Linked DNA regions of Telluria mixta. The protein of the gene in region 1 interacts with the protein of each later gene in a pairwise test. Links are inferred from orthologs where the notes say so. Each region holds a gene or a part of one and is shown on either strand. Other genes may lie near its edges.

Evidence for each region.
Region 2: the proteins of P0M04_RS15505 (region 1) and P0M04_RS10965 interact in binary tests that used the Escherichia coli proteins (3 or more experiments, as listed by UniProt). The link is inferred for Telluria mixta from one-to-one orthologs.

What each region holds. Positions count from the first base shown.
Region 1 is NZ_CP119520.1:3,478,781-3,487,916, forward strand. The notes cover bases 6,154-9,049. They hold P0M04_RS15505 (TetR family transcriptional regulator), read left to right. Parts: upstream 6,154-7,237; coding sequence 7,238-7,861; downstream 7,862-9,049. Other genes in these bases: P0M04_RS15500 (efflux RND transporter periplasmic adaptor subunit), read right to left, coding at 6,154-7,080; P0M04_RS15510 (PAAR domain-containing protein), read right to left, coding at 7,873-8,151; P0M04_RS15515 (hypothetical protein), read right to left, coding at 8,513-9,049. Outside these bases: P0M04_RS15480 (aquaporin), read left to right, coding at 1-234; P0M04_RS15485 (zinc-binding metallopeptidase family protein), read right to left, coding at 203-1,033; P0M04_RS15490 (efflux transporter outer membrane subunit), read right to left, coding at 1,251-2,666; P0M04_RS15495 (efflux RND transporter permease subunit), read right to left, coding at 2,675-5,830; more of P0M04_RS15500, read right to left, coding at 5,860-6,153; more of P0M04_RS15515, read right to left, coding at 9,050-9,136.
Region 2 is NZ_CP119520.1:2,461,805-2,470,916, reverse strand. What follows is about bases 2,317-5,188. They hold P0M04_RS10965 (succinylglutamate desuccinylase), read right to left. Parts: upstream 4,310-5,188; coding sequence 3,323-4,309; downstream 2,317-3,322. Other genes in these bases: P0M04_RS10960 (NAD-glutamate dehydrogenase domain-containing protein), read right to left, coding at 4,313-5,188; P0M04_RS10970 (NADH:flavin oxidoreductase/NADH oxidase), read right to left, coding at 2,317-3,261. Also shown: P0M04_RS10980 (globin domain-containing protein), read left to right, coding at 1-1,131; P0M04_RS10975 (head GIN domain-containing protein), read right to left, coding at 1,161-2,027; more of P0M04_RS10970, read right to left, coding at 2,146-2,316; more of P0M04_RS10960, read right to left, coding at 5,189-9,070. UniProt on the Escherichia coli protein: Transforms N(2)-succinylglutamate into succinate and glutamate.

The DNA.
Region 1 (9,136 bases):
TCGTCGTCCTTTGCCAACCCCGCCCTCACGCTGGCGCGCGCGGCGACGGGCACATGCGCCGGCATCCGGCTCGCGGACGTGCCGGGCTATGTGCTGGCCCAGCTGGCCGGGGCCGCGGCGGCGACCGTCATCTTCGGCTGGCTGTATCCGCGCGCACAGCAGGAGACCACAGCGGGCGCCACGGTGGCGGGCGGGCCGGGTCTTACCCGCGCTGTCCGGCAGCCAGCGCCGTGAGCGTGCGCGCGAGGCCGCTCACCACGCGCGCCATGCCGTCATACACGACCTGCTCGGGCGGTTCGTCCGCCTCGGGTGCGGCGTTTTGCGCCTGGCGGTACGGGAAGCGCGTGAACGAGGTGTCCGTGAGGACGAGGGCGGGCTGGCCGGCGCCGGGACGGTGCCAACCGGCGCGGTCGGATAGGGTGACGCCCTGCATGTAGGCCGGCGTCGCGAGGCCGTGGGCCGGGCCGGCCGCCACGCTCTGGAAGGCCGACAGCGCATCCTGCACCTCGCGCGACGAGGCGAGGCTGCCGACGTAGGCGATGAAGCTGCCGGGACGCTCGTCGGCGGGAACGTCGTCGTCGGCACCCGGGATTGGGACGGCTTTCGGCGCGAGGAAGAACACGAAGCGGATCTCGGTGCCGTGGCTGGGACGCGCGCCTGCCAGCAGGCGCGCCAGTTCCAGCACGGCCGCCGTCCCCGGCGCGCCCTCGTCGGCGCCGTCATCGCGGGCGCCGAGGATGAAGGTGCGAGACGCCTTCTCGCCCGGGGCAACGCTGGCCAGCACCGCCTCGATCCGGCGTTCGTGGCCGATCCCGCCGCGGTCCTGCACGGCGTAGCCGGCCGCCTGCAGCACGTTGCCGATGTAGGTGGCGTCCTGCGGGCCGCCCGCGAGCGCCGTCACGTGCGCGCGCAGGCGCATGGCCAACGGCGGCTCGGGCATGGCGGTGCCGGGGTTCACGGTCACCAGCGCCAGCAGCACGAGCAGGACGATGGCGACAATGGCTTTCCAGTGTGCACGAAAAAAATGTCGCATGGCGTGGGGCGCGGCGCATGGGGCGACCGTGCCGGACAGGCCGGGCTCGGCGCGCGTTGCGGTCCTGGCGGACGCCGTCCGGCGACGGCTGCCGGGGCCGCCCGTGCATGCAATGTTAAACCGGGGCCGGCCTGCGATTTCATGATACCGAAATCGCGGCCGGCCCCGGTCGGGGTCGTTCTCAATGGCGCGCGGAAATGATTCCGCGCCGACAGGATCAGCGGGCTGCCGTCGCCGGCCCCGGCTCGCTCCAGCCGCCGCCCAGCACGCGGTACAGCGTGACCTGGTTCTGCAGGCGCAGCAGATTGGCCTGGATGGCCTGCTGCTGCGCGGTGAACAGCGAGCGCTGGGCATCCAGCAGGTCGAGGTAGCTCGCGGTGCCGTTGCGGTAGCGCAGGTCGGACAGGTTGAAGCGGTCCGTCTCGGCGGCCGCCACGGCCTGCTGGGCGCGCAGCTGCTCGCTGTACGTGGCCTGGCCGGCCAGCGCGTCCGCCACTTCGCGGAACGCCGTCTGGATCGACCGTTCGTACTGCGCGACGGCGATGTCGCGCTGGGCACGGGCGACCTCGACGCCGGCGCGGGTGCGGCCGAAGTCGAACAGCGGCAGGATCGCCTGCGGTGCGAAGGTCCAGCCGAACGTACCGCTCTTGAACAGGCCCGACAGCTCGGAACTGGCCGTGCCGGCGCTGCCCGTCAAGGTGATGCGCGGGAAGTAGTTCGCACGCGCCGCGCCGATGTTGGCGTTGGCCGCGACCAGCTGCTGCTCGGCCGAACGGATGTCCGGACGGGTGGTCAGCAGGTCGGACGGCATCCCGGCCGGCAGGTCCGGCAGGTTCGTCGTCGCAAGCGTGGCGCCGGTCGGCAGGTTGTCCGGAATCGGCTGGCCGATCAGCAGCGTGAGCAGATTCAGGTCCTGCGCGCGCTGGCGCTGGGCCTGGGCCAGCGTGGTGCGCGCCTGTTCGACGAGCGACACGGCCTGCTGCAGGTCGAGCTTGGACGAGACGCCGTTCTCGAAGCGCAGGTTGGTCAGGCGCAGCGATTCCTCGCGCGTCTTCAGGGTCTGCTGCGTCAGCGAGAGCAGTTCCTCGTCCGCGAGGAACGTCAGGTACGTGTTGGCGACCTGGGCGATCAGGCTGATCTGGGCCGTCTTGCGCGCCTCCTCGGTGGCGAGGAATTGCGCCAGCGCGGCGTCGGACAGGTTGCGCACGCGGCTGAAGAAGTCCAGCTCGAACGCGGACACGGACAGGCCGGCCTGGTACACGCTGCTGATCGGCTGGTCCTTGCCCGTCGTCTGGCGCTGGCCCGTGATGCCGGCGTTAATGGCCGGGAACTGGTTCGAGCGCTGGATCTGGTACTGCGCGCGTGCCGCTTCGATGTTGAGGATCGAAACGCGCAGGTCGCGGTTGTTGGCCAGGGACAGCGTGATCAGCTGCTGCAGGCGCGGGTCGGTGAAGAAGCGCTGCCACGCGATGGCGGCGGGCGCCTCGTTCGCGACGGCGTTGCCGCTGCCGACGGTGCCTTCCACGGTCGGGAAGGCACCCGCGACCGGCGCTTGCGGACGCTCGTACTTGGGCGCCAGGTTCACGCAGCCGGCCAGTACGAGGGCCAGGGCCAGGGGAGTGAGTCGTTTCATGTTGTTCATCAGATTTTCGAGTCGATGACAGTGTTTTCTTCTTCGTGCGCGTACTTCTTGCGCTGGCGTTCGCTGCCCCTGAAGAATCCGCGGATGACGACGAAGAACACGGGCACGAAGAACACGCCCAGTGCCGTCGCCGTCAGCATGCCGCCCATCACGCCGGTACCGATCGCGCGCTGCGACGCGGCGCCGGCACCGCTGGCGACCACCAGCGGCAGCACGCCGAGGATGAACGCGAGCGACGTCATGATGATCGGACGGAAGCGCAGGTGGGCCGCCTCCAGCGCCGCTTCGAACGGCGACTTGCCCTGCGCCTGCAGGTCCTTCGCGAATTCCACGATCAGGATCGCGTTCTTCGCGGCCAGGCCGATGATGGTGATCAGGCCGACCTTGAAGTACACGTCGTTCTGCAGCCCGCGCATCGACGCTGCCATCAGCGAACCGAGGACGCCCAGCGGCACGACGAGCAGCACGGCGACCGGGATCGACCAGCTCTCGTACAGCGCGGCGAGGGCCAGGAACACGGCCAGCAGCGCGAAGCCGATCAGCACGAACACGGTCGAACCGGCGAGGATCTCCTCGCGCGACTGGCCCGTCCATTCATACGCGAAGCCGGCCGGCAGCTTGGCGGCCAGCGCCTGCATCTCGTCCAGCGCCTGGCCGGTCGAATAGCCCGCGGCGGCGTCGCCCGTGATGCTCATCGACGAATAGCCGTTGTAGCGCGACGTCTGCATCGGACCCGTGATCCATTGCGTCGTCGCGAACGCCGACAGCGGCACCGGCTGGCCCTTCGTGTTCAGGGCGTTGATGCGCAGGAGGTCTTCCGGCTGCATGCGCTGCGGCGAGTCGGCCTGCACGATCACGCGCTGCAGTCGGCCGGCGTTCGGGAAGTCGTTCACGTACGCGGAACCGAGGGACGTCGACAGCGCCGTGTTGATGGCGCCGAACGTCACGCCCAGGGCCTGCGCCTTGTCGCGGTCGATGTTCAGCTTCAGTTGCGGCGCGTCTTCCAGGCCTTCCGGACGGATGCCCGTCAGCACCTTGCTCTGCATCGCCATGCCCAGCAGCTGGTTACGTGCCTGGAGCAGGGCGGCATGGCCGTTGCCGCCGCGGTCCTGCAGGCGGAACGAGAAGCCCGTGCCGCGGCCCAGTTCCGGGATCGGTGGCGGGCTCACGACGAAGATGAACGAGTCGCGCAGCGCGCCCATGTGCATCGTGATGCGCATCGCCAGTTCCTGGGCGCTCTGGCCCTTGCCCTTGCGGTCGTCCCACGATTTCAGCGGAATGAACGCGAGGCCCATGTTCTGGCCCTGGCCCGTGAACGAGAAGCCCGTCACCGCGACCATGTCGGCCACTTCCGGCTGTTTCAGCACATAGTCTTCCATCGCGTGCAGCACGACGTTGGTGCGCTCGGCGGTGGCGCCAGGCGGCAGCTGGATGTTGGCGATGATGTAGCCCTGGTCCTCGTTCGGCAGGAACGAGTTCGGCAGGCGCGCGAACATCAGGCCGACGATACCGACCAGCAGGACGAACACGACCAGCGCGCGGCCGGAACGCTTGAGGAGCTTGCCGACGATGCCTTCGTAGCGCTTGGCGCCCGTCGTGAACGTGCGGTTGAACCAGCCGAAGAAGCCTTTCTTCTCCATGTGGTGACCGGCTTCCACGGGTTTCAGCAGGTGCGCGCACAGTGCCGGCGTCAGCGACAGCGCCATGAACGCCGAGAAGCCGATCGACGACACCATCACGATCGAGAACTGGCGGTAGATGTTGCCCACGGCGCCGGCGAAGAACGCCAGCGGCACGAACACGGACATCAGCACGACCGTCACGCCAATGATGGCGCCGGAAATCTGGCCCATCGCCTTGCGCGTCGCCTGCAGCGGAGGCAGGCCCTCTTCGGACATGATGCGCTCGACGTTCTCCACCACCACAATGGCATCGTCGACGACGATACCGATCACGAGCACCATGCCGAACATCGTCAGCACGTTGATCGAGAAGCCCATCGCGAGCAGGGTCGCGAAGGAGCCCAGCAGGGCGACCGGGACGACGATGGTCGGGATGATCGTGTAGCGGAAGTTCTGCAGGAACACGTACATCACGATGAACACGAGGATCACAGCTTCGATCAGGGTTTCCACCACCTGGCTGATCGAGATCTGGATGAATTTCGTGCTGTCGTAAGGGATCGAGTACTTCATCCCTTTCGGGAAGTACTTCTGCAGCTGATTCATGCGTGCCTTGATCAGCTTCGCCGTTTCCAGCGCGTTACCGGTCGGCGACAGCTGCACGCCGATACCGGTCGACGGCTTGCCGTTCAGGCGCGTCGACGTGGCGTAGGCCTGGCCGCCGATCTCGATGCGGGCGACGTCTTTCAAACGCACGGTGGAGCCGTCCGGATTCGCGCGCAGCACGATGTTGCCGAACTGCTCGACGGTGGCCAGCTGACCCGTGACGACGACGGTCGCGGTGATCTGCTGGCCCTTGGCCACGGGCAGGTCGCCAATCGTGCCGGAGGCCACCTGGGCGTTCTGCTGGCGGATCGCCGTGTTGACGTCGTCCGGCGACAGGTTGAAGCCGACCAGCTTCGCCGGGTCGATCCAGATGCGCATCGCCTTTTCGGTACCGAACAGCTGCGCCTGGCCGACGCCCTTGATCCGCTGGATCTCCGGCAGCACGTTGCGCGACGCGTAGTCGCCCAGCGCGACGGTGTCCCAGGTCGGGTCGTCGGACGAGAGGATCGTAAACAGCAGGAAGTTCGAGCGGGCCTTGTCGACGCGCACGCCCTGCTGGGTCACCGCGGCCGGCAGGCGCGGGGTCGCGCGCGCGAGGCGGTTCTGGACGTCGACCTGGGCCAGGTCGGGATTGGTGCCGGTCTCGAAGCTGATCGTGATGGAGCCGGTGCCGTTGGCCTGGCTGGTCGACTCCATATAGATCATGCCTTCGGCACCGTTCATCTCGCGTTCGATGACGGAGATGACGGAATCTTCCAGCGTTTGCGCGGAAGCGCCCGGGTAGGCGACGCTGACGACGATCGACGGCGGCGCCACGGTGGGATACTGCGCGATCGGCAGCTGCTTGATGGCGACGCCGCCAAGCACCATGATGAACAGCGCGATCACCCAGGCAAAAATGGGGCGGTCAATAAAAAAACGTGCCATTGTGGTTCCTGTTTATCTAGCCTTGCTGCTTACTGGCGGGCCGCAGTGGCCGGCGCTGCAGGGGCTGCCGGGGCGCCTACCGGCGTCCACGGCACCGGCTGCACCGGCGTACCCGGCGGCAGCATCTGCAGCTTCTGGAAGCCGTCCACCATCACGCGCTCGCCTTCCTTCAGGCCATCCGTGACGACCCAGTTCTCGCCGTTCTGCGAACCGATTTTCACCGTGCGCGGCGTCGGCTTGTTGTCCGCGCCGATCACCGTCAGCGTATCGCCGTTCGGGCCGCCGCGGGTGACGGCCTGCTGCGGCACGAGGATGCCGTTCGGCAGCTCGGCCTGCGCCAGGCGCACGCGCACGTACTGGCCCGGCAGCAGGGCGTTGTCCGGGTTCGCGGCTTGGGCGCGCAAGGTGATCTGGCCGCTGGTCGGGTCGACGGTGATGTCCGAGAACAGCAGCTTGCCCTTCGTCGGCAGCACGGTGCCATCGTCCGCCACGACCGTCACGGGAACGCTGCCCCCGAGGCCCTTGTCGCCGGCGTTCTTGCGCAGGCGCTGCAGTTCGGCGGCGGACTGGGTGATGTTCAGGTAGACGTTGTCGGTCTGCTGGATCAGCGCCATCTGCGTCGCTTCGGTGGCGGAGACGAGCGCGCCTTCCGTCACGAGCGCGCGGCCGATGCGGCCCGAGATCGGGGCGTACACGTTCGCGTAGTCGGCGTTGATCTTGGCGATGCGCACCTGGGCCTTGGCCGAGTTGACGTCCGCCTCGGCCTGCTTCTGGGCGGCGACGGCGTTCGTGAATTCCTGCTTGCTGACGGCTTGCGCCTCGACGAGCGGCTTGTAGCGCTCGACCGTGGCGGCGGTCGACGTCAGGTTCGCCTGGGCGCGGCCGAGTGCGGCCTGGGCGGCGTTCAACTGGGCCTGGTAAGGCTCGGGATCGATCTGGAACAGCGACTGGCCCTGCTTGACCAAGCTGCCCTCGGTGAACAGGCGCTTGAGCACGACGCCATTGACGCGGGCGCGTACCTCGGCAGTGCGGATCGCCTCGACGCGGGCCGGCAGTTCGGTCTCAAGTGCGACCGACTGGATCTTGGTGGTGATGACGCCGACCTGAGGAGGCGGCATCTTGGCGCCGGCGGGGCCCGGACCGGCCTGGGCGTTATCCTTGGAGCCGCAGGCCGACAGCATGGCCACGGCGACCACGGTGCACGCGGCGATCCTGGACAGGGTGAGGGAGGAGGAGTTGGCAGAGCGCATTCAATGCTTCCTTCTTGTGGAAAAAAGAATAAAACCGTCCTGCAACACTTCTTCGGTACGGCAGGCGGTTTTACTACTGACTTTTGGGAAAACCCCGATATACTATCACGAGTGTATGTTTAATGTTTCTTACCTATAAAAACGGAGAAGATGGCGGATGGCCCGCAGAACCAAGGAAGAGGCGGCAGCGACCCGCGACAGCATTTTGGATGCTGCCGAAAAATTGTTCGTTGAACAGGGTGTTTCTCGTACAACGTTGCAGCATATCGCAACCGCAGCCGGTGTGACGCGCGGCGCCATTTATTGGCACTTTGATGACAAGGGCGCGTTGTTCAACGCGATGATGGAGCGGGCGATCCTGCCGCTGGAGGCGGAGATGCAGGTGCTGGACCAGGTGGAGTCGGACGACCCGCTGGTCGACCTGCGCAATCACATGCTGGCGGTGCTGGACCGGACGGTCAACGATCCGGGCGCGCGCCGCGTGTTCGAGATCGCGACGCTGAAGGTGGAGTTCGTGGGGGAGATGGATGCGGTGCGTCAGCGGCGCAAGGATAATATGGCGAACTGGATGGCGCGCGCCGAACGCCGGATCCGCCTGGCCATCGACAAAGGGCTCATTTCGCGCGACATCGATGCGTCCCGCGTGGCGCTGGGGCTGTGGACGATGATCGATGGGCTGATCCGCAACTGGATGTTCGATCCGCAGGATTTTGATTTGCTGGCGTTGGGGAAGTGCGTGATTGATCCGTATCTGGAGGGGTTGCGGAGCGGCCGCGGCTAGCGACAGGAGCTTCAGCCGACCGTTGCCGACAAGCTCCCGAGCAGTTTGCACCCGCATTCCGTCGTACAGCCCTCGACCGCCACTGGCATACCGTCGACGGTCAACGTTTTGTGTGCGGTAATGATCTTGTTCACGCCATGCGGTTTACCGCCGGGATACAACTGCGGGCAGTCGACCTGATCGCCGAGCCTGGCGATTGCGCGTCCCTGAATGTCGTGGGTCGGGGAACCGCTGATCACTTTGCCACTATGGTCGGTTTTGTCGCCGACAGTGATTATTTTCAATGGCACGATATTCACCTCCGCAGGGATGACAATCCGGTTTGCAAACGCTATTCTGGGCAGCGATGTGCCGAATTCCCGGCTATTTTATATCGGGCTAGCGACATATTCCGGATGATTGCCGAGCAGCGGAAAGAGTCGGTTGCACCCAAAGCGAGCGCGGTTGCAAATAGAGAGAAAATAATACCTCGACTAAAGCAAGCTTCACGACAACCTTCAAGTGGCTCCCGGGCTAGATGTGTTGCCAGTCCAAGTGTTATTTCTCATATTTCTATCTCCCTAACGGTAAAACTCGTGTCAACTCATAATTTTACTTCTTGCATCATTGTTGACCTTTGGAAATGATGTGCCATTCCGTATTTTTTTTGCGTCAAATGGTGGTTGGTCGCGATGATATGTCGACATAAACCAATTTTTTTGTCTTCTTTTTTATCTTCATTGGATAATAATAAAATACAAGCCATCCTTTCGTGGTCAATCCAAGAAACATTAGATTTAACGGTGTTGCGAAAATGGCTAAAAATATATGGATGAAAGGTACTCCAGTATATTGTGATGCCGGCGCCGCAAAAGGAATTAAAGAGAGTGCAAGCAAGCTTGCAATTGCAAAGTATTTCGGCTGCGGAAACTGTTCGAATTTAAGTGATTTTTCGATAATATTTTTATCTGCTTGTTGTGAGTAATAGACGGCAGATGGCTCTTCAACGTAAATGCAATTGAACAAGGTTTCATTGCGGTAAATGAAATTGTAGATATTCACGAATCGTAGACACCACAATATTGTAATTATGCATTCGAGAAAAATGAAAATTATTAGCGAATATACGGGGAGTGAACTGTACTGTGCGATACATAATATAGGGTAGATGCCGAGTATTGATCCACTGCTTAGGGAAAGCATCCCGGCACCGAAATACTTCGTCTCCCAGTTCCAGTGGAATATGTATGGAATCGGAAATGCGAGAATCGAGATCGATGCGATGCTGAGGCCAAG
Region 2 (9,112 bases), 1.0 Mb from region 1 along the record:
CTGACGATCACCAAGCTGTTCTACACGAACATGCTGGGCGCGCATCCTGAACTGACCCGCATCTTCAACATGGGGAACCAGGCCAGTGGGGCGCAGCAGCAATCGCTGGCATCGGCAGTGTTCGCGTACGCGGCCAACATCGGCAATCCGGGCGCGCTGGGTCCCGTCGTCGAGCGCATCGTGCACAAGCACGTGTCGGTCGGCATCCGCGCCGAGCACTACCCGATCGTCGGCAAGCACCTGCTGGAATCCATCGCCACGACGCTGGGCGACGCCGCCACGGCACCGCTGCTGGACGCCTGGAAGGAAGCGTACAACTCGCTCGCCAAGCTCCTGATCGAAGCGGAAGCGAATTTGTACAGCACGGCCGGCATCCAGCCGGGCGAGACCCGTCCGATGCGCGTCGTAGAAGTCAAGACGGAATCCGTCAACGTGCTGTCGATCCGTTTCGTCCCTGCTGACGGCAAGCCGGTCCCCGCGTTCAAGCCGGGCCAGTACGTGAGCGTCGCCGTCGACCTGCCGGGCGGCCGTCACCAGCTGCGCCAGTACAGCCTGTCGGATGCGCCGAATGGCGAAAACCTGCGCATCTCGGTGAAGCGCGAGGACGGCGTGGCCGACACGCCAGCCGGTGAAGTGTCGAACTGGCTGCACGCTAACGTGAAGGTCGGCAGCACGCTGCAGGTGTCGCACCCGTTCGGCGAATTCCTGCCGGAGACGGAGGGCAACGCGCCGCTCGTGCTGCTGTCGGCCGGCGTGGGTGTCACGCCGATGGTGTCCGCGCTGAAGCGCGTGGCGCAGGTGAATCCGCAGCGCCGCGTGATCTTCGCGCACGCCGCACGCGACGCCGGCCATCACGCGCTGCGCGTGGAAGTCGACGCGCTGCAGGCCGCGATGCCCAACCTGTCGGTCGTGACCTTCCACGAAGATGCACGAGGTGCTGCAGGCGTCATCGAAGGCCGCATGGACGTGGCCAAGCTGCCGACATGGCCGCGCGAAGAAGCCGAAGTGTACCTGTGCGGTCCGCACAAGTTCATGCAGGCCCAGTGGCTGGGCCTCCTGAACGCGGGCGTGCCGGCCGGCCGCCTGCACCGCGAGGTGTTCGGGCCGGAGCTGCTCGACCATCTGCTGTAACGAGAAAGCCGGCCTTCGCGCCGGCTTTTTTAATTCACGACCTGGATGAGCTTTCCGCTCACGGTCCGCTGCGACGGGTTGCCATAGACGCGGATGCCGCCGGAGCCGCCGTTCTGCGCGACGAGCGACTGGCGCACGTGCGCGGTCATGCCGCCCGATCCCGTCGACGACAGGTCCGCCTGCTCGCTGACGAGATCCGCCAGGTCAAGGTGGCCGGAACCGTTCGAGCGTGCCGCCAGGCTGCTCACCGCGCCCGTCACGCGCAGCTGGCCCGAGCCGTTCAGGTTCGCCGTCACGCGTTCTCCCTGCATGCGGCCCGCGACCACGCGTCCGGACCCGTTCAGGGACAGGTTGCCGCCGCCGCTCTGCAAGGTCGTCGCGTCGATGCTGCCCGAGCCGTTCTGCGTGACATCCAGGCTGGATACGCGGCCCGTCAGCAGCACCGATCCCGATCCCCGCCCTTCCACCACCAGCGGTCCGCCGTTCAGGTCCTGCACGGACAGGTGACCGGACCCGTCGTGACGCACGCTGGCGAGCCGCGGCACGGTATAGGTCACGCGCACAGGGTTATTGGTGCGGAACGAACGCTCCTTCTCGATGACGAGGCGGTCGCCGCGCAGCTCCGTACGGATGAACGGCAGCAGGTTGCTGTCCGCCTCCACGACCAGCGAGGTGGCCGGGCCCACGCGCACGTCGACCGTGATCGTGCCGTTCACCTCCAGCGCCGGCACGGTGGCGATCGTGCGCTCGTCGCGCGCCGGCAGGCCGTTGCCTTCGATGGAATCGCTGGAGAATGGCGTGCGGACCTGGTAGTCGCCCTCGCCGCCCGGCGCGACGATGATGGCGCAGCCGCCGAGGATGGCGCAGGTGATGGCGATGGCGAGTGAAGTACGCATGGTGGATGGCCTTGTTGTTATTGACCATGCCACTGTAGCAAGGGCATCCGGTGCCGTCCGCCTGCGTGCGACGGACGGCGTAAAACGCGGAACGAACGGAGGAATTCCGCGACGACCGTCAGCGCTGGCCCAGGCGCGTATCGCCGAACAGATGCTTGTGTTCGTGCGGCTGCGAGCGCCAGTACTGCGGCGGCGCGCTGACCGTCGCACCCAGTTCCGCCGCCGCATGCCACGGCCAGCGCGGGTCGTACAGCATCGCGCGCGCCAGCGCCACCAGGTCGGCCTGGCCCGTCTGCACGATGGTCTCGGCCTGCTTCGCTTCCGTGATCAGGCCCACGCCGATGGTCGGCATGGGAGTGTTCGCTTTGATGCGCGCGGCGAACTCGATCTGGTAGCCCGGACCGACGGGGATCTTCTGGTGCGGCGACACGCCGCCGCTCGACACGTGGATGAACTGGCAGCCGAGCCGCTCCAGTTCCTGCGCCAGCACGAGGCTCTGTTCCAGGTCCCAGCCGCCATCGACCCAGTCACTGGCCGAGATGCGCATGCCGACCACCATCTCGGGCGACACGGCCTCGCGCACGGCCTGGAACACCTCGAGCGGGAAGCGCATGCGGTTCTGCAGCGAGCCGCCGTATTGATCGTCGCGTCGATTCGACAGCGGCGACAGGAACTGGTGCAGCAGATAGCCGTGGGCGCCGTGCAGTTCGATGGCGTCCAGCCCCAGCGCATCGGCGCGGCGCGCGGCAGCGACAAAACCGTCCTTCACGCGCTGCAGGCCGGCCGCATCGAGCGCCAGCGGCACGGTCTCGCCCTCCGCATGCGGGAGCGCAGACGGCGCCACGGTCTGCCAGCCGTCCGTATGGTCCACCGGAAGATTCGCGCCGCCATGCCACGGCACTTCGCTCGACGCCTTGCGGCCCGCGTGCGCGAGCTGGATGGCGATCTTGATGGGTGCATGCTTGCGCATCGCATTGACAACGGGCTCCAGCGCGGCCGCGTGCTCGTCGGACCAGAGGCCCAGGTCGGCATAGGTGATGCGCCCCTCCTCCGTCACGGCGGTCGCTTCGATGATGAGCAGGCCGGCACCGGACAGCGCGAGGTGGCCGAGGTGGATCATGTGCCAGTCGGTGGCGTAGCCACGGTCGGCGGAGTATTGGCACATCGGCGCGATGGCGATCCGGTTGGCCAGCTCGAGCGGGCCGAGCCGGATCGGAGAAAACAGCTTGCTCATGGGTACACACTCCCCTTTGCGGTCAAAGGGATAGTCTAGCGCGCATGAGAAAAACGCGCTTTCAGCCGGCGCGCACCACCATGATCCCTGCCCGCAACCCCACGCGCACATCGGGATTCGGAAACACGACGCACTCCTCGTCGTGCTGAACGGTATAAACGGTATCACCGTCGCGCGCGATCACCTCGCCCTTTTTCAACGGCGTGAAGTTTTCGGTATCGCGTCCGAAGCTCATGGTGAACGCATCGGACAGCTTGGTGATCGACTGGGCCGTGTCGAACACGATGGGCTGGTTGCCGCCCGCCTGCGCCTGCCCGCGCAGCAGACCGTCCAGGGCCGAGGCCATGGCCGCGAACTGCGACAGATCGTTCTGCCCCAGCGTGCCGATGCGCCCCAGTTCGACGGTCGTGCCCGCGGCCCCGTGCCGCTCGGCCGTCCACCAACTGTACGTGCCGGCCGACGCCGGGTTCATGATGACGGCTTCGATGCCGCCGAGGCCCAGCCATTCGATCAGCTCGCGGCGGGGAGTCTCCGCGATCAGTTCCGGCACGATGGCGAAGCGCGGATAACGCGAGCCGCGGATCGCCGTGTGCAGGTCGAGGTGCCAGCGGCGTGGACCGCTGCTTTCGAAGAATGCAGCCGTGGCTGCGATCAGCGTGTCCGCGCGGCCTGCTTCGAAGGTGCCGGCGAGATCTCCGCGCTGGTCGCGGAACATGCGGTTCAGGTCCGCGTCGATGAAGCGCTTGCCGGCCGCGATGGCGTCGATGTTCCCGACGCAGAGCATCAGGTCCACCGCGAGCTCGCCCGGCGTGCGCGACAGGGCCTCGATGGCGTAGGCCACCATCTCGATCGGCCCCGTCTCGTCGCCGTGCACGCCCACCGACAGCAGCACGGCGGGACGCTCCGGCATTGGTGTCGCCGTCTTCACGGTCAGCACACCCTTCGCAGGCTGGCCGACCGTGAAGCCGGCTTGCGCGAAGCGGGCGGCTACCTCGCCGAAGTCGCCTTCGGCCAGCGCCCGGATTTCCTTCGGTAAGGTGGCCGCCATCGCTTACGCCACGTTCGCGACGGTGGTGGCGACGGTGGACGCCGCGGTGCCCGATGCGATGCGGTCCGGGCTCGAGCCTTCCGACAGCGACCACACGGCCAGCATCGCCTGCTCCAGGTCCGTCGGCTGGACGTAGCCGGCCGACAGCCCCATCGCCGCGGTCAGCTCGCGCACGGCCGACTGCATGTCGGATGTGGAGCGGCTTGCCGCCAGCACTTCCGTCAACAGGCGTTGCTGCGTGCGGCGCAGGGCCTGCAGCGCGTAGTTGCGCAGCTGTTCCTGCGACTTGCTGGTGGCCGGCAGCTTGAGGCCGCGCTCCAGGGTGTCGATGCCCGCCTGCTCGCGCAGGAGCATGCCGACCCGCAGGAACTCGGCCAGCGACATGCCTTGCGGACGCTGGACGGAGACGGCCGCGAACAGGAACGCGGCCAGCGATTCGACCGTATCGACGGCCTTCCACGCCTGCACGAACGACGACGACAGGCCGGCGTGGCTGTCCGCTTCCGATTTCGCCGGCATCAGCTGGCGCAGTTGTTCCGGCTGGGCGAACAGGTTCGACAGCTCTTCCATGCCGCCGGCACCGGCTTGTTCCGCCGGCAGCGACAGCACGCCTTCGATCACGGTGCGCAGCATCACGCGGGTGCGGACGTCGACGGTCTGCGACACGTCGCGCGGCACGACCAGCGCGTCATGGTCCAGTGCCTCGAACACGGGCGCCAGGTGCAGCGCGGCCCAGGCCTGGCCCCACGCTTTGACGACTTCGGCGTCGTCGATGCGGTGTTCCAGCGCCAGGTCGCGCAGCATCAGCGGACCGCAGCGGTTGACCGATTCGTTGGCCAGCACGGTCGCGAGGATCGCGTTGGCCAGCGGGTGTGCCAGCGGATCGCGCGTGGCGACCAGCTGCGCCGGGAAATACGGGCGCAGGATGGTCTCGGCCCACGGCTGTTCCGTCAGTGGCAGCGCGGCGAGGACGCGCTTGAAGCGGTTCTTGACGTTGGCGACGACGACGGCCAGTTCCGGCGTCGTGAGGCCCAGGCCGAGCGCCTTGCGGCGCTGCAGTTCCGTCTCGCCCGGCAGCTGTTCCAGCTCGCGCGACACGGCGCCTTCCACCTCCAGGCTCGCGATCAGGGCAGCGTAGCCGTCGACGACCGCGCTGTTCGTTTGCGCCTGTGCCTCGCGCACCAGCAGGTGCGTCTGCAGCGTGTTGTCGCGCAGGACCAGCTTCTCGATATCGCCCGTCATCTCGGTCAGCAGGCGGTTGCGTTCGCCCTCGTCCAGCTGGCCCGCGTTGACTTCGGTGTCGAGCCAGATCTTGACGTTGACTTCGTGGTCGGAGCAGTCCACGCCGGCCGAGTTGTCGATCGCATCCGTGAAGATGCGGCCGCCGGCCAGCGCGAATTCGATACGGCCGGCCTGCGTGGCGCCCAGGTTGCCGCCTTCCGCCACGACTTTTACGCGCAGCTCGTTGCCGTTGACGCGGATGTTGTCGTTGGCGCGGTCTTTCACCTGCGCGTGGGTCTCCGTGGAGGCCTTGATGTAGGTGCCGATGCCGCCGTTGTAGAACAGGTCGACCGGCGCCAGCAGGATGCGGTGCATCAGTTCTTCAGGCGTCAGCGACGTCTCTTCGATGGCCAGCGCGTCGCGCACCTGCGGCGACAGCTCGATATGGCGGGCCGTACGCGGGAACACGCCGCCACCTTCCGAGATCAGGTCCTTGTCGTAGTCCTCCCAGGAACTACGAGGCAACGCGAACATGCGCTTGCGCTCGTTGAACGACACGACGACGTCCGGATTCGGGTCGAGGAAGATGTGGCGGTGGTCGAACGCGGCCAGCACTTTCAGCTGGCGCGACAGCAGCACGCCGTTGCCGAACACGTCGCCCGACATGTCGCCCACGCCGACCATCGTCACCGGGGTCGTGCTCATGTCATGGCCCATCTCGTAGAAGTGACGCTTGACGGCTTCGAACGCGCCCTTCGCCGTGATGCCCATCTTCTTGTGATCGTAGCCGTTCGAACCGCCCGATGCGAACGCGTCGCCCAGCCAGAAGCCGCGCGAGACGGCGATGCTGTTGGCGATGTCGGAGAACGTCGCGGTGCCCTTGTCGGCGGCGACCACGAGGTACGGGTCGTCCTGGTCGTAGCGCACGGTGTCGTTAGGGGGCACGATCTCGCCGCGCACGCGGTTGTCCGTCACTTCCAGCAGGCTCGCGATGAACAGGCGGTAGACGGCTTCGCCTTCGGCCGCCACGACGTCACGCGCCGCATCCTTCGGCATCTGCTTGCAGACGAAACCGCCCTTCGAACCGGCCGGCACGATGACGGCGTTCTTGACCATCTGCGCCTTCACAAGGCCCAGCACTTCGGTGCGGTAGTCTTCCATGCGGTCCGACCAGCGCAGGCCGCCGCGGGCGACCGGGCCGCCGCGCAGGTGCACGCCTTCGAAGCGGCGCGAGAACACGTAGATCTCGCGGAACGGACGCGGTTCCGGCACGAGCGCCAGGTGGCTCGTGTCGAGCTTGAAGATGATCTTCTCGCCGTCGTTTTGATAATAGTTGGTGCGCACCGTCGCCATCACGAGGTCGACCAGTGCGGCCATGATTTCCTCGGTGTCGGCGTGGTTGACCTTGGCGAGACCGGCCTTCAGCGCGGCCAGCTTGGCGTCGCCCTCGGCACGTTCTTCGGCGCTGCGTTTCGGGTCGAAGCGCAGCGCGAAACCTTCCACCAGTTCCTTGACGAGGCTCGCGCGCGGGCGCAGCGTCTCGGCCATGTAGCGGGTCGAGAACTTGCTGCCGGCCTGGCGCCAGTAGCTGATGTAGGCGCGCACGAGCTGCACTTCGCGCATCGACAGGCCGCCTTCGATCGTGAGGCCGTTCAGGCGGCCGTCTTCCGCTTCGTCGTTGAACAGTGCGGCGAACAGCTCGTCCGCCACGTCGGCGACGCCGGGTTTCGCCAGCTTGGCGGCGGAATCCGCGTCGACGATCAGACTCGTGATGTAGCGGCGGGTGCCGTCGGCCGTGTCGATCCAGAAGCTCTGCTCACGGTCGATGGCGACGCCGGCGTTCTGCAGCGCCGGCAGGATGCGCGACAGCGACGGCATCGTATTCGTGGAATACAGGCGCAGCGACGTGACGCCCGCTTCATCCGTCTCGATGCGGACGGACACGTGGCCTTGCTCGCCGTTCGCGATGATCGCGTTCACGTCGCGGAAAGCGATTTCCGGTGCCGTCGCGGCCACGTAGTTCACGGGCAGCGTGGGCAGGATCTTGCGCAGCGCGTTGCGGGTCGGGACGTCTTCCACCGTGTCGGTCAGCGCCGTGTAGCGGTCATGCCAGCCGTCCAGCACGGACAGCAGCGGTTTCTGGATGTCGGTTTCCAGGTCGAGCGGATAGCGCGCGGCCTGGGCGATCAGGTAGACGCGGGCCAGCGGACCGTCGGCGACGAGGGTCTGCGTGCGCACGTCGACGGCGCCCGAGCTGTCCTTCAGCGCCTGCGCCAGCGCGGCGACGACGGCGGCGCTGTAGCGCTCGCGCGGCAGGTAGACGAGGACGTTCAGGTGGCGCTGGTACACGTCGCGGCGGGCGAAGACTTTCGCGCGCGGCTGCTTGTACAGCGAGACGACGGAGCTGCACACCTGGGCGAGCCAGTCCGGCTCCGCTTCCAGCGCTTCCGTACGCGGCAGCGATTCCAGGATCTCGAGGAATTTCTCGGCGCGGAAGCCTTCCTGGCGCACGCCGGCGATGGACAGCACTTTCGCCACGCGGCCGCGCGCGAACGGCAGGCGCGCCAGCGGCGTCGACGTGGCGGCGCGGGTGAACAGGCCGACGAAGCAGTGCTCGCCGATGGTATTGCCCTGCGTGTCGGTGTCGCGCACGCCGATGAAGTCCAGCGGCTGGTCGCGGTGCAGGGTGCCGGCCACGTCGGCCTTCACGATCGACAGCGTCTCGTCGCGCTTGGACAGGATCTCGAAGTCGCCCGGGATGTTCTGCAGGCAGGTGCCGTAGACGGGATGCGTGGTGTCCTGCAGCACGCCGATGCGGCTCGGGATGTCGCGTTCCAGCTCGCGCACGCCCGGCTTCACGAAGTAATAGGCGTAGCCGAACGGTTCGAAGCCTTCGTTCTTGGCCCAGTCGAGGAAGGCGGCGACTTCCTGACCGCCCGGGGTGCCTTGCGCGCTGGCCGCGGCGGCGACGGCAGTCATGCGGTCGGCCATGGCGACGGCGTCGCGGTGCACGATGGCGGCGTCGCGCGCGACCATCTGGATGCGCGCGACGAGTTCGGAGAGTTCGTCCTGCGGCAGGTCTTCCGCCAGCAGGCACAGGACGTAGGATTCCAGCGGCGCGCCGGTCTCGCCGACGGCGACCACGCGGCCGGCATCGTCGCGGCGCACGGGCAGCACCGTATTCAGCACGCCCGACGCGACGACGCGCTGGCGGCGCAGCGCCATCACGAACGAGTCGACGAGGTAGGGCATGTCCTCGTTCAGGATCAGCAGGGCGGTCGACATGCCGCAGCGCCCGTCCGTATAACGCATCTGCGCGATCTGGCAGCCGTCCGTCGTGCGCTGCGCCACCTGGGCGAAGGCATCCCACAGGATGGCGGCGAGGTTGCGGGGATCGATGCCGGCGAGGTCGTCCTCGTCCAGGGCGCCGATCCAGGCGCCGATCAGCGCGCCCACTTGTTCCGAGGCGTCGGCCGGCTTGTTCTCATTGACCAGCGCGAGGGTTTGTGTGCGCAGATCGTGAGGCATGTCTTTGTTCATTTTTAGCTTCTCCAAAAGCTGGTTGTTGCGCCGGGTTCGGCG